4 regions of the Enterobacter kobei genome follow, and region 2 is predicted to be linked to each of the others. Evidence: predicted binding sites of a transcription regulator. Region 2 holds the regulator's gene; each other region holds the start of a gene.

Region 1 (3,230 bases), 370 kb from region 2:
CTCCATCACTGGCGTTGAGGCGTTGTATGCCGATATGGGGCACTTCGGGAAACTGCCTATCCGCGTGGCATGGTTTATTGTGGTGCTGCCGTCGCTGGTGCTGAACTACTTCGGTCAGGGCGCGCTGCTGCTCAAGAACCCGGAAGCGATTAAGAACCCGTTCTTCCTGCTGGCGCCTGACTGGGCGCTGGTACCGATGCTGATTCTGGCGACGCTGGCGACCGTCATTGCTTCTCAGGCGGTGATTTCGGGGGTGTTCTCTCTGACGCGCCAGGCCGTGCGTCTGGGGTATCTCTCGCCAATGCGCATCATCCATACTTCTGAGATGGAGTCGGGTCAGATCTACATTCCGTTCGTTAACTGGCTGCTCTATTTCGCGGTTGTGATTGTTATCGTGAGCTTTGAGCACTCCAGTAACCTGGCGGCGGCGTACGGTATTGCGGTAACCGGTACGATGGTGCTGACATCGCTTCTTTCCACCACCGTGGCGTACCGAAACTGGCACTGGAATAAATTCCTTGTGGCAATGATTCTGGTGGGCTTCCTGTGCATCGACGTACCGTTGTTCTCTGCGAACCTCGACAAGATTGTCTCCGGCGGCTGGCTGCCGCTGACGCTGGGTCTGGTGATGTTCATCGTGATGACCACGTGGAAGAGCGAGCGCTTCCGTCTGCTGCGTCGTATGCATGAGCACGGTAACTCTCTGGAGGCGATGATCGCTTCCCTGGAGAAATCCCCGCCGGTGCGCGTGCCGGGAACGGCGGTGTATATGTCTCGTGCCCTGAACGTCATCCCGTTCGCGCTGATGCATAACCTCAAGCACAACAAGGTTCTGCACGAGCGCGTGATCCTGCTGACGTTGCGTACCGAAGATGCGCCGTACGTTCACAACGTGCGTCGCGTGCAAATCGAGCAGCTGTCCCCGACATTCTGGCGCGTGGTGGCGAGTTACGGCTGGCGCGAAACGCCAAATGTCGAAGAGGTGTTCCACCGCTGCGGTCTTGAAGGGTTAAGTTGCCGGATGATGGAGACGTCGTTCTTTATGTCGCACGAGTCGCTGATTATCGGCAAGCGTCCCTGGTATTTGCGCCTGCGCGGTAAGCTTTATCTTATCCTGCAGCGTAACGCCCTGCGTGCGCCTGACCAGTTTGAGATCCCGCCTAACCGCGTGATTGAGCTGGGAACGCAGGTCGAGATTTAAGTCCTTCTGCGGGCTGATGCCCTCACCCCGCCCCTCTCCCACAGGGAGAGGGCGCAAACATAAAAAACGGTAACCTGACGGTTACCGTTTTGCATTTACCTCCCCCTCTATTTCACTTAGCGAAACGTTTCGACGTTGATCACAAATCTGTTACGCCATGATGGTTTTCTGAACACTCTTGCGGCTACACTCTTTTTAGCGAAACGTTTCGCTAGTGGAGCAGAAAATGAAGAAAGGCACAGTTCTCAACTCAGAAATCTCATCGGTCATTTCCCGTCTTGGTCATACCGATACGCTGGTGGTTTGCGATGCAGGCTTACCGGTTCCGCGCAGCACAACCCGTATTGATATGGCGTTAACGCAGGGAGTTCCTTCGTTTATGCAGGTACTGGATGTGGTGACGTCGGAGATGCAGGTTGAGGCGGCCATTCTCGCGGCGGAAATCAAACAACATAATCCGCAACTCCACGAAACGTTGCTTAAGTTTATTGAGCAACTGCAGCAACACCAGGGAAACACCATAGAAATTCGTTACACAACGCACGAGCAGTTCAAACAACAAACCGCAGACAGTCAGGCGGTGATTCGCAGCGGGGAGTGTTCCCCGTATGCGAATATCATTCTCTGTGCTGGCGTCACCTTCTGAGGCCATCATGGACGCATTACTGCAACTCAAGGGGATCGATAAATCGTTCCCGGGCGTAAAAGCCCTCTCCGGTGCGGCGCTGAATGTCTACTCCGGTCGCGTGATGGCGCTGGTGGGCGAAAACGGTGCGGGCAAATCCACCATGATGAAAGTGCTGACCGGGATCTACCAGCGTGATGCCGGTTCGCTGCTCTGGCTGGGTAAAGAGACCACCTTTAACGGCCCGAAATCTTCTCAGGAAGCGGGTATCGGTATCATCCACCAGGAGCTAAACCTGATCCCGCAGCTCACCATTGCGGAGAACATCTTCCTCGGCCGTGAGTTTGTGAACCGGTTTGGCAAAATCGACTGGAAAACCATGTACGCCGAAGCGGACAAGCTGCTCGCGAAGCTGAACCTGCGCTTTAAGAGCGACCGTCTGGTAGGCGAGCTCTCCATCGGCGATCAGCAGATGGTGGAAATCGCGAAGGTGCTGAGCTTTGAATCCAAAGTCATCATCATGGATGAGCCGACCGACGCTCTGACTGATACCGAAACCGAATCCCTGTTCCGCGTGATCCGCGAGCTGAAATCGCAGGGACGTGGGATTGTCTATATTTCTCACCGCATGAAAGAGATCTTCGAGATTTGCGATGACGTCACCGTCTTCCGCGACGGGCAGTTTATTGCCGAGCGCGAAGTGGCGACGCTGACCGAAGATACGCTCATCGAAATGATGGTGGGACGTAAGCTGGAAGATCAGTATCCGCGTCTGGATAAAGCACCGGGTGAGATCCGCCTGAAGGTGGATAACCTCTGCGGTCCGGGCGTTCACGATGTGACCTTTACCCTGCGCCAGGGTGAGATCCTCGGTGTCGCGGGTCTGATGGGCGCGGGACGTACCGAACTGATGAAAGTGCTCTACGGCGCACTGCCGCGCACCAGCGGTTATGTCACCCTCGACGGTCATGAAGTGGTGACGCGCTCTCCGCAGGATGGACTGGCGAACGGTATCGTCTATATCTCTGAAGACCGCAAGCGCGACGGTTTAGTGCTGGGCATGTCGGTAAAAGAGAACATGTCGCTTACCGCGCTGCGCTATTTCAGCCGCAGCGGCGGCAGCCTTAAGCATAAAGACGAGCAGCAGGCGGTCAGTGATTTTATCCGTCTTTTTAACGTCAAAACGCCGTCAATGGAGCAGGCGATTGGCCTGTTGTCCGGTGGTAATCAGCAGAAAGTGGCGATTGCCCGCGGGCTGATGACGCGCCCGAAAGTCTTGATCCTCGACGAGCCAACCCGCGGCGTAGACGTGGGCGCAAAGAAAGAGATCTATCAGCTGATTAACCAGTTCAAGGCCGACGGGCTGAGCATCATTCTGGTCTCTTCCGAGATGCCAGAAGTATT
Region 2 (3,230 bases):
CGCGACATGAGCGAGCGCGGCCATTCGCGCGAAGCGGTGATGGATTCGGTGGTGCGCTCCATGGAAGACTACATCAACTACCTCACGCCACAGTTCTCCCGCACGCACATTAACTTCCAGCGCGTGCCGACGGTGGACACCTCTAACCCGTTCGCGGCGAAAACCATCCCGTCGCTGGACGAGAGCTTTGTGGTGATCCACTTCCGCAATCTCGAAGGCATTGATTACCCCTGGCTGCTGGCGATGCTGCAGGGCTCGTTTATTTCGCACATGAATACGTTAGTGGTACCAGGCGGAAAAATGGGGCTGGCGATGGAGCTCATCATGACGCCGCTGGTGGAGCGGTTGATGGAAGGGAAGCAGATTGCGTGAGTTGTTCTGCCCGGTGGCGCTGCGCTTACCGGGCCTACGTTCATGCTTTTGTAGGGCGGGTCAGCGAAGCGCCACCCGCCAAAAGATTAAGCCTCGATCACTTCATACGAATGCGTGATTTTTACCGCTTTCTCCAGCATTAACGCCACAGAGCAGTATTTTTCCGCAGACAGATCCACCGCACGCGAAACCGCCGCGTCTTTAAGCGCTTTACCGGTGACCACAAAGTGCAGATTAATGTGGGTGAACAGGCGTGGCGCCTCTTCGCGACGTTCTGAGGTGAGTTTAACCTCGCAATCCGTCACGTCATGACGACCTTTTTGCAGAATCGACACCACGTCAATCGCGCTGCATCCACCCGCCGCCATCAGCACCATTTCCATTGGGCTGGGGGCTTTATCGCCGGAGTTACCGTCCATCAAAATCTGGTGCCCTGACGCGGATTCGCCCAGGAACGTTAAACCTTCAACCCATTTCACGCGCGCTTGCATATTCTTTGACTCCAACGTTGCATTTTCGGTGACAGATTACGCGTGCGTTACATTTCTCGCAACGGAAGGCGACCTGCATCATGCTGAAGCGAGACACCAGGAGACACGCGGCGAAAGCTATGCTAAAACACTCAGGATGCTACAGTAATACATTGACGTTACACATGTATGCAGAGGACATCAAACTTTACTGGCTGCGAAACGTTACGACAGCCGACTTCCCAGGGTATGGGTAAGAATTCGATTGCAACCCCAGAGTCCGGATGCATCTGATGACTCTGGTGACAGCTTATAACAGAGGATAACAGCGCATGGTGCTTGGCAAACCGCAAACAGACCCGACTCTCGAATGGTTCTTGTCTCATTGCCACATTCATAAGTACCCATCGAAGAGCACGCTGATTCACCAGGGTGAAAAAGCGGAAACGTTGTATTACATCGTCAAAGGCTCGGTGGCAGTGCTGATCAAAGATGAGGAAGGGAAAGAGATGATCCTTTCTTATCTGAACCAGGGCGATTTTATCGGTGAACTGGGCCTGTTTGAAGAAGGCCAGGAACGTAGCGCCTGGGTTCGTGCAAAGACAGCATGTGAAGTGGCTGAAATTTCTTACAAGAAATTCCGTCAGTTGATTCAGGTAAACCCTGACATCCTGATGCGTCTTTCTTCCCAGATGGCGCGTCGTCTGCAGGTCACATCCGAGAAAGTGGGTAACCTCGCCTTCCTGGACGTCACCGGTCGTATCGCGCAGACCCTGCTGAACCTGGCGAAACAGCCAGACGCCATGACCCACCCGGACGGCATGCAAATTAAAATTACCCGTCAGGAAATTGGTCAGATCGTCGGTTGCTCCCGCGAAACGGTGGGTCGTATCCTGAAAATGCTGGAAGATCAGAACCTGATCTCTGCCCACGGTAAAACCATCGTGGTCTACGGAACGCGTTAATTCCGCTCAAACGGCGTGCCATCGCAAGGTGTCACGCCGTTTTTGTCTCTATTCCCCATGTGGCGCAGGCTGATCTATCACCCGGAAGTTAATTACGCACTGCGACAAACGCTGGTGTTGTGCCTTCCTGTGGCCGTGGGCCTGCTTCTGGGACAACTCCAGCAGGGTCTGCTGTTTTCTCTCGTTCCCGCCTGCTGCAACATCGCCGGTCTGGACACGCCGCATAAACGCTTTTTCAAACGCCTGATCGTTGGCGGTTCGCTGTTTGCTGGCTGTAGCCTCGCCGTGCAGCTTTTACTGGCGCGCGATATTCCGCTGCCGCTGATCCTGACCGTACTGGCGATGAGCCTCGGTGTTACCGCAGAAATCAGTTCCCTGCACGCCCGCCTGCTTCCCGCTTCACTGATTGCCGCCATCTTCACCCTGAGCCTCGCCGGGAATATGCCGGTGTGGGAGCCGCTGCTGATCTACGCCCTCGGCACGCTGTGGTACGGGCTGTTTAACTGGTTCTGGTTCTGGCTGTGGCGGGAACAGCCGCTGCGTGAATCTCTGAGCCTGTTGTATGTGCAGCTTGCGGATTACTGCGAAGCCAAATACACCTTGCTGACCCAGCATACCGACCCGGAAAAATCCTTACCGCCGCTGCTGACGCGCCAGCAAAAGGTGGTGGATCTGATAAGCCAGTGCTATCAGCAGCTGCATATGCTCGCCGCCAACAAGAATCACGAATATAAACGCCTGCTGCGCACCTTCCAGGTGGGGCTGGATCTGCAGGAGCATATCTCCGTGAGCCTTCATCACCCACAAGAGGTGCAAAAGCTGGTCGAGCGCAGCCACGCCGAGGCGGTGATCCGCTGGAATGCGCAGACCGTCTCCGCGCGCCTGCGGGTGCTGGCGGACGACATTCTCTATCACCGCTACCCCACGCGCTTTAACATGGATAAACAGCTCGGCGCGCTGGAGAAAATTGCTCGTCAGCATCCGGATAACCCGGTCGGCCAGTTTGCCGCCTGGCACTTCAGCCGCATTGCCCGCGTGCTGCGCACCCAGCGCCCGCTGTATCCCCGCGACCTGATGGCGGATAAGCAAAAACGTCTGCCGCTCCTGCCAGCACTCAGAAGCTATCTCTCTCTTAAGTCTTCTGCCCTGCGCAATGCCGCGCGGATTAGCGTTATGCTCAGTATCGCCAGTCTGATGGGCATGGCGCTGCATCTGCCGAAACCGTACTGGATCTTAATGACCGTGCTGTTTGTCACCCAGAACGGCTACGGCGCCACGCGGGTACGTATTCTGCACCGGGCAGGCGGCACGATGGCGGGGCTGATTATTGCGGGCGTAACGCTACACTTCCACGTTCCCGAGGGGTATACCCTGGCTGGGATGCTGGTGATTACGCTGGTGAGTTACCTGATTATCCGCAAAA
Region 3 (3,230 bases), 1.6 Mb from region 2:
TTCTTCATGCTGTTCTGCCACATACCATTGCAGGAAATTAAAGGTTGGATAATCCTGGCTGGTCATTGCCGCATGAACCAGTTCGTTAATTTTCTGCGTGATCAGCTGTTCGTGCTCGTAGGTGGCGCGGAACAGTTCATCGAGAGAATTATACTCGGCAAAAGGCGAGGCCACGGTCTCAATGCGCGGCAGGCTGCCGGTGTCGGTCAGATAATCAAACAGGCGCTGCATGTGGGTCATCTCTTCCTGCGCATGGCGACGCAGAAACGCGGCCGCACCTTCAAAGCTGTGGTAGCTGCACCAGGCGCTCATCTGCTGGTAGAGAAGGGATGAAAAGAGCTCAAGGTTCATTTGCGCATTGAGCTTGTCGATCATTTCAGTTTTCAGCATGGTGACGCTCCGGGTTATTATTACTGGTTCACAATGAGCGACACTATAATTTGTTATTTAATTATTTGCAAAACGTAAAATAAATATTCATTACTTCAAAATACGAATGGGAATAAAACGCATTGTCGGTTTTATATTAATGCGAATTGTTTTTGTTCTTAGTTAAATAAAGTGCCAGCAAACGCTGGCAGCTTGGATTAATACCAGGGATTATTTGACTTAGGGTTAACGGCATAACCCATGCATTTATACTGAATGGTCACGCTTTCGTTAAGGCACAAAGAGCCGCTTATCAGCGCACAGGTTTTGACGGGTTGCCCGTAGGCAGACGCGGTGGCATACCCCATACCCTGGCAGGCTTTCACTGCGGTGCCGTTATTTACATATTCGTCAGACCAGGCATTTTGCAGCACGGCCTGACCGTAATCGAGGCGGACAATGCCGTTTGGTGCGTCGAGGCTACTGATTTCCGCCTGACGGTTAACGCTGCATCCCGCGAGCAGCAGGATCGTACCGGCTACGATGACTCTTTTCATGGTTCGCTCTGAGTGGATGGAGATACGTTATCGTACCCGCAGAGACGTAGCCCAATGCCAGGAATAGCCGGACGATCTGCCTTCTCTCTTTGATTTTGTTCGCGGTTTTGCTGGCTAACAGGTGTTGCAGTAAATTGAATTGTGATGCACATCACAAAAACATTGATTTTTGTGATGTTGGTCATATTATAGGCGCATTGACGATAAAGCTGTATGACAAGTTAATGGAGCATCACAATGAAACTGCGCAAAATCCTCAAAAGTATGTGGGCCAATTACTGCCGCACCTTTAAAGACGTGCCGCCGGGCGCCATGTTCTGATAAAAAAAACCTGCTTCGGCGGGTTTTTTTGTCCCTGCTGGTGACGAAGGGGAGATGTCAGGGGCTGCGTTTTGATACTATGGCGGCCTTTAAATAAGGAGAAGCCCCATGTCACAAAACCTGAGCGCCGATCAGGAACTGGTCTCTGACGTTGTTGCCTGTCAGCTGGTTATTAAGCAAATCCTTGATGTTCTGGATGTTATTGCCCCGGTTGAAGTCCGCGAGAAGATGTCCACGCAGCTGAGAAACATTGATTTCACCAGCCATCCTGCCGCCGCTGACCCGGTGACGCTTCGTGCGATCCAGAAAGCGATCGCGCTGATTGAGCTGCGCTTCACCCCGCAGGGCGAGTCGCATTAATATCTGCAAACGGGCGACCGCGTAAGTCGACCGTTGATGCCTTTAAAAGAAAGTCTGTACCAGCAGGTAGCTCGCCGCACACGCGCAGCTCACACCGATTAATCCGGGCAGAATGAAGCTGTGGTTAATGATGAATTTGCCGATGCGGGTGGTTCCTGAGCGATCGAAGCCGATGCAGGCTAAATCACTGGGATAGGTCGGCAGAACAAAATAGCCGTATGACGCCGGGAAAAAGGCGATCAGCATTTTTGGATCGATCCCCAGCATCAGCCCCATTGGCGCCACGGCCGTCAGGGCAGCCGCCTGGCTGTTCACCAGCTTCGACACCAGGAAAAGCACGATGGCATACGTCCACGGATGGCTTTTCACCACGCCTTCCAGCGCCAGTTTTAACTCGTCGAGATGCGCCTGGAAAAAGGTATCGCTCATCCACGCCACCCCGAACACCGAGAAAATCGCCACCATACCGGCCTTAAATACCGCGCCGTTAGAAATGGCTGAGGCATTGACCTTGCAGGCCATCAGCATCACGGCACCGGCAATGAGCATCATCATCTGAATGACCAGGTTCATCGACAGCGCCGTCATTTTGCCTTTCAACTCGAAGGCGGGGCGCAGTTCGGGGAAGGCCCCGAGCAGGACAACCACGGCAATACCGGCAAAGAAAATCCAGGTCGACCAGTAAGCCTGCTTCGGAAAACGTTGATTCATTAACGTCTCCGTACCGCCATAGATAAACTCACGCTGCTTTGGATCTTTTAGTTTTTCCTGAAACTCCCTGTCGTCAGACAAATCTTTCCCGCGGCGTAAACTCCACAGGGCAGCAATGGCGACACCAAAAAGTGAAGCGGGAACCGACACGGCGAGTATTTCCAGGATCCCCCATGCGTGACCGATCCCATGCTGGGCGGCCAGGATGGAGACCAGCGACACGACGGCGACGGAAACCGGTGATGCCGTGATTGCCATCTGCGATGCTACCGATGCCACGGCCATTGGGCGCTCGGGTCGGATCCCTTTTTTCAGGGCGATATCCGCAATGATGGGGAACATGGTGTAGACCACATGGCCGGTACCGCAGAGAAAGGTCAGCATCCAGGTGGTAAACGGGGCGAGAAGCGTGATGTGCTGCGGATGTTTGCGCAGGAGGCGTTCGGCAAATTGCATCATGACATTGAGCCCACCGGCAGTTTGCAGGGTGGCTGCACAACCAATCACGGCGAGAATGGTCAACATCACGTCAACCGGCGGCTTGCCGGGCTGGAGACCAAAGACAAAACACAAAATAAAAAGGCCAATCCCGCTGATTAACCCAAGCCCCATGCCGCCGAAACGTGTACCCGTCAGCAGGCAGAGGAGAATGACAATAAACTCAATGGTGATCATGCTGCTCCCTCGTCAATGATTATGTAATTAAATAAATCATTACATGTTGTGTGGTTAATCATTGGGAGCGAGATCTGATTTGTTAAATCTCAGCAAAAGCAGAAGGTTGGCGCAGGGAAGGTAACCTGCTCCGAACGGGAGCAGGTCAAAAGCGTCAGTGATGCTGCACTGTGACAATGTCGAGCAGGTGGCGATCGGTTTGTTCCGGGCACAAACCTGCCTGTTGCGCATTATGGA
Region 4 (3,230 bases), 1.3 Mb from region 2:
CTCATAAAGGTTAATGGATCGGTAGTTTACGGAGCCGCTGGGGCTTTATATGTGATCCACTTCTCATTATGTATGCAACTTATGAAATCAAAATGAAATTTGCGCGACGCATCGCAAATTTTAGCCCATCACCGCCAGAATCAACGGGAAAATGAACGGGGCGAGCAGGGAGGTGATAATCCCGCAGATCACCAGCGCCAGGGAGCTAAAAGCCCCTTCCTGATAGTCCAGCTCCGCGCAGCGGGCGGTACCCAGGGCGTGCGAGGCGGTACCCATCGACAATCCCCGCGCCGCTTTAGTATGGATCCGCATCGCGTTCAGGAGGGTGTGACCAAACACCGCGCCGAGAATACCGACGAAAATGACGCACATCGCGCTGATGGCCGGGATCCCGCCGAGGCTGCCGCCTACCGCCATTGCGATAGGTGTGGTCACCGATTTAGGCAGAATAGAGGCCGCAATTTGTGGCGAAGCGCCCATCAATAGCGCCACCGACGTGCCGGTGATCATCGCCACCAGGCTGCCCACAAAACAGATCGTAATGATGGATTTCCAGCGGGCGCGGATCTGGTGCAGCTGCTCATATAAAGGAAAGGCGAGGGCCACAACGGCGGGCTGCAACAGGTCGTTTAAAATTTTGCTGCCGGCAAAGTAACGTTCGTAAGGGATGCCGGTGAGCAGCAGGAAAGGAATAATTACCACCATCGCCACCAGCAGGGGGTTGAGCAGCGGCATTTTGAAGCGTGCGGCAAGTTTACGCGCGGCGAAGAAGACCAGCAGGGTTAACGGCAGAGACCACCAGATATTAGCCATCATTTTTTTGTTTTCTCCCCGATGACGTTACGTTCGCCATGTACCAGATGTGAACTCCAGCTCACGACAAGGAAAACCACCAGCGTGCTAACCGCGCAGGAGACCACAATCGGGCCGAACTGGGCTTTGAGCAAATCAAAATACTGCATGACCCCGACGCCGATGGGCACGAAAAGCAGCGCCATATAGCGGATGAGGACGAAACAGCCGGGGTTAACCCACTTTGCGGGCAGAATTTGCAGCGCCAGTAAAACAAAGAGGATCAGCATGCCGATAATGCTGCCAGGAATGGTGATAGGCAGCAGCGACGCGATAAAAATCCCGGCATACAGGCAGGCGTAAATCAGGACGAATGCGCGCAGATATTGCCAGATAATGTTCAATGATTTGCTCATGGTGATAGTCCTTGATGAAACGCATTCATCATACAATTAAACCTGAAAATGTGCCACGGATCACATCATGAATTTTGAGCATACCAGACATTCCGGAATGGAACGCCGGGCTTTCCACATACATACAGAGCAGCTACTATAGCGCGTCTTTTTTCACAGGTACTCAGAATGCGTGTTTTACTGGCCCCGATGGAAGGCGTGCTCGACTCACTTGTGCGCGAGCTGCTTACCGAGGTGAACGATTACGATCTCTGCGTGACGGAGTTTTTGCGCGTGGTCGATATGTTGCTGCCAGAAAAGTCATTCTACCGTCTCTGTCCTGAACTGCACCGCCAGAGCCGGACGCCTTCCGGTACGCTGGTGCGGATCCAGCTGTTAGGCCAGTATCCTGAATGGCTGGCGGAAAACGCAGCCAGGGCCGTGTCGCTGGGTTCTTATGGCGTCGATCTCAACTGCGGCTGTCCGTCAAAGCTGGTCAACGGCAGCGGCGGCGGGGCAACGCTACTCAAGGATCCTGAGCTGATTTATCGCGGCGCAAAAGCCATGCGCGAGGCGGTACCCTCGCATCTGCCGGTCACCGTGAAAGTTCGTCTGGGCTGGGACAGCGGAGATAAGCAGTTTGAAATTGCCGATGCGGTGCAGCAGGCTGGGGCCACCGAGCTGGTGGTGCATGGCCGCACCAAGGAAGATGGTTATAAAGCTGAGCGGATTAACTGGCAGGCGATTGGCGAGATCCGCAAACGGCTCACTATTCCGGTGATCGCTAACGGCGAAATCTGGGATTACGAAAGCGCGCAGGCATGCCTGAAAGAGACGGGCTGCAATGCGGTGATGATTGGCCGCGGTGCGCTGAACGTGCCCAACCTCAGTCGCGTCGTGAAATATAACGAACCGCGTATGCCATGGGCTGACGTGGTGACGCTGCTGCAAAAATACAGCCGTCTGGAAAAGCAGGGTGATACCGGTTTGTATCACGTCGCGCGCATCAAGCAGTGGCTGAGCTATTTACGTAAAGAATACAGCGAAGCGCTGGGGTTATTTCAGGCGATCCGCACGCTCCAGACGTCGGCTGAAATTGCGCGGGTCATTCAGTCAAAATAACCAGCGGTAATATTTAGATTTAAATAATTCACTATGTGAATATTTTGCTGATTATGTAAATGTATAACAATTTGCGGATTGCCACGCGTTACTAAAAAACGAAAAGTCATCAAGCGTAAGTTGCGCCTTTATTTTTTGAGTGCATGGCGTAATGAAACGTTTTCCTATTTTATCTCTGAGTGCTCCCCTTGTTTTTATGCTGGCTGCGTGCGCACCGGAACATTCCACGGTAGCGCCAATAAAAACGCAGGCGACAGCTGCATCTGTAAATACCCGACTTAACCATGCGGACTGGCCGAAAAACGAATGGTGGAAAGAGTATAACGACCCGCAGCTGAATGCGCTTATTGCGAAAGCGATAGCGGATGCCCCGGATATGCAAATTGCCCGGCAACGTATTACGCTCGCGGAAGCACAGGCGAAGGCCGCTATTGCTGCCGATGGCCCACAACTGGATTTTTCTGCGGATGTTGAACGGCAGAAAATGTCGGCAGAAGGCCTGATGGGCCCGTTCGCGCTGACCGATCCGGCGGCGGGAACGACCGGCCCATGGTACACCAATGGCACTTTTGGCCTCACGGCGGGGTGGGATCTGGATCTGTGGGGGAAAAATCGCGCCCGGATTGCCGCGCGTATCGGTAAAGTGAATGCGCAAAAAGCGGGGCTGGAGCAGACTCGCCAGCTGCTTGCCAGCAGCGTTGCGCGCCTTTACTGGGCGTGGCAGACCCAGGCTGCTGCCGGAGATGTCCTTTCCCAAATTAAGCAGGAGCAGAAAAATATTATCGATGCCGATCGCGAACTGTATCAGCACGGTATTACCTCCTCGGTGGAGGGCGTCGAAACCGATATTTATGCCAGCAAAACGGATGAACAGTTAGCGGACGTGAAGGGCAAAATGAAGGCCATTGAGGCGCGACTGAC

Evidence for each region. The regulator CRP, encoded in region 2, controls carbon source genes, mostly activating them, when cyclic AMP is high. The targets are predictions, from matches to a motif close to ATGTGANNNNNNTCACAT.
Region 1: rbsD (D-ribose pyranase) is a predicted target of CRP. The motif match lies at 1,329-1,346, and genes of this name have one in related genera.
Region 3: azuC (stress response protein AzuC) is a predicted target of CRP. The motif match lies at 1,066-1,083, and genes of this name have one in related genera.
Region 4: BFV64_RS15140 (CidA/LrgA family protein) is a predicted target of CRP. The motif match lies at 1,257-1,274, and genes of this name have one in related genera.

The regions. Positions count from the first base shown of each region.
Region 1 covers NZ_CP017181.1:4,836,207-4,839,436, reverse strand. The annotation lists gene kup (low affinity potassium transporter Kup) at 1-1,201, shown strand, start outside; gene rbsD (D-ribose pyranase) at 1,428-1,847, shown strand; gene rbsA (ribose ABC transporter ATP-binding protein RbsA) at 1,855-3,230, shown strand, end outside.
Region 2 covers NZ_CP017181.1:4,469,656-4,472,885, forward strand. The annotation lists gene BFV64_RS21775 (phosphoribulokinase) at 1-372, shown strand, start outside; gene BFV64_RS21780 (OsmC family protein) at 459-863, opposite strand; gene crp (cAMP-activated global transcriptional regulator CRP) at 1,175-1,807, shown strand; gene BFV64_RS21790 (YccS/YhfK family putative transporter) at 1,865-3,230, shown strand, end outside.
Region 3 covers NZ_CP017181.1:2,899,333-2,902,562, reverse strand. The annotation lists gene ftnA (non-heme ferritin) at 1-390, opposite strand, end outside; gene yecR (YecR family lipoprotein) at 588-926, opposite strand; gene azuC (stress response protein AzuC) at 1,164-1,247, shown strand; gene BFV64_RS13985 (DUF2766 family protein) at 1,356-1,607, shown strand; gene BFV64_RS13980 (anaerobic C4-dicarboxylate transporter) at 1,650-2,993, opposite strand; gene BFV64_RS13975 (non-heme ferritin-like protein) at 3,148-3,230, opposite strand, start outside.
Region 4 covers NZ_CP017181.1:3,150,529-3,153,758, reverse strand. The annotation lists gene BFV64_RS15145 (CidB/LrgB family autolysis modulator) at 121-816, opposite strand; gene BFV64_RS15140 (CidA/LrgA family protein) at 813-1,208, opposite strand; gene dusC (tRNA dihydrouridine(16) synthase DusC) at 1,377-2,309, shown strand; gene mdtQ (multidrug resistance outer membrane protein MdtQ) at 2,461-3,230, shown strand, end outside.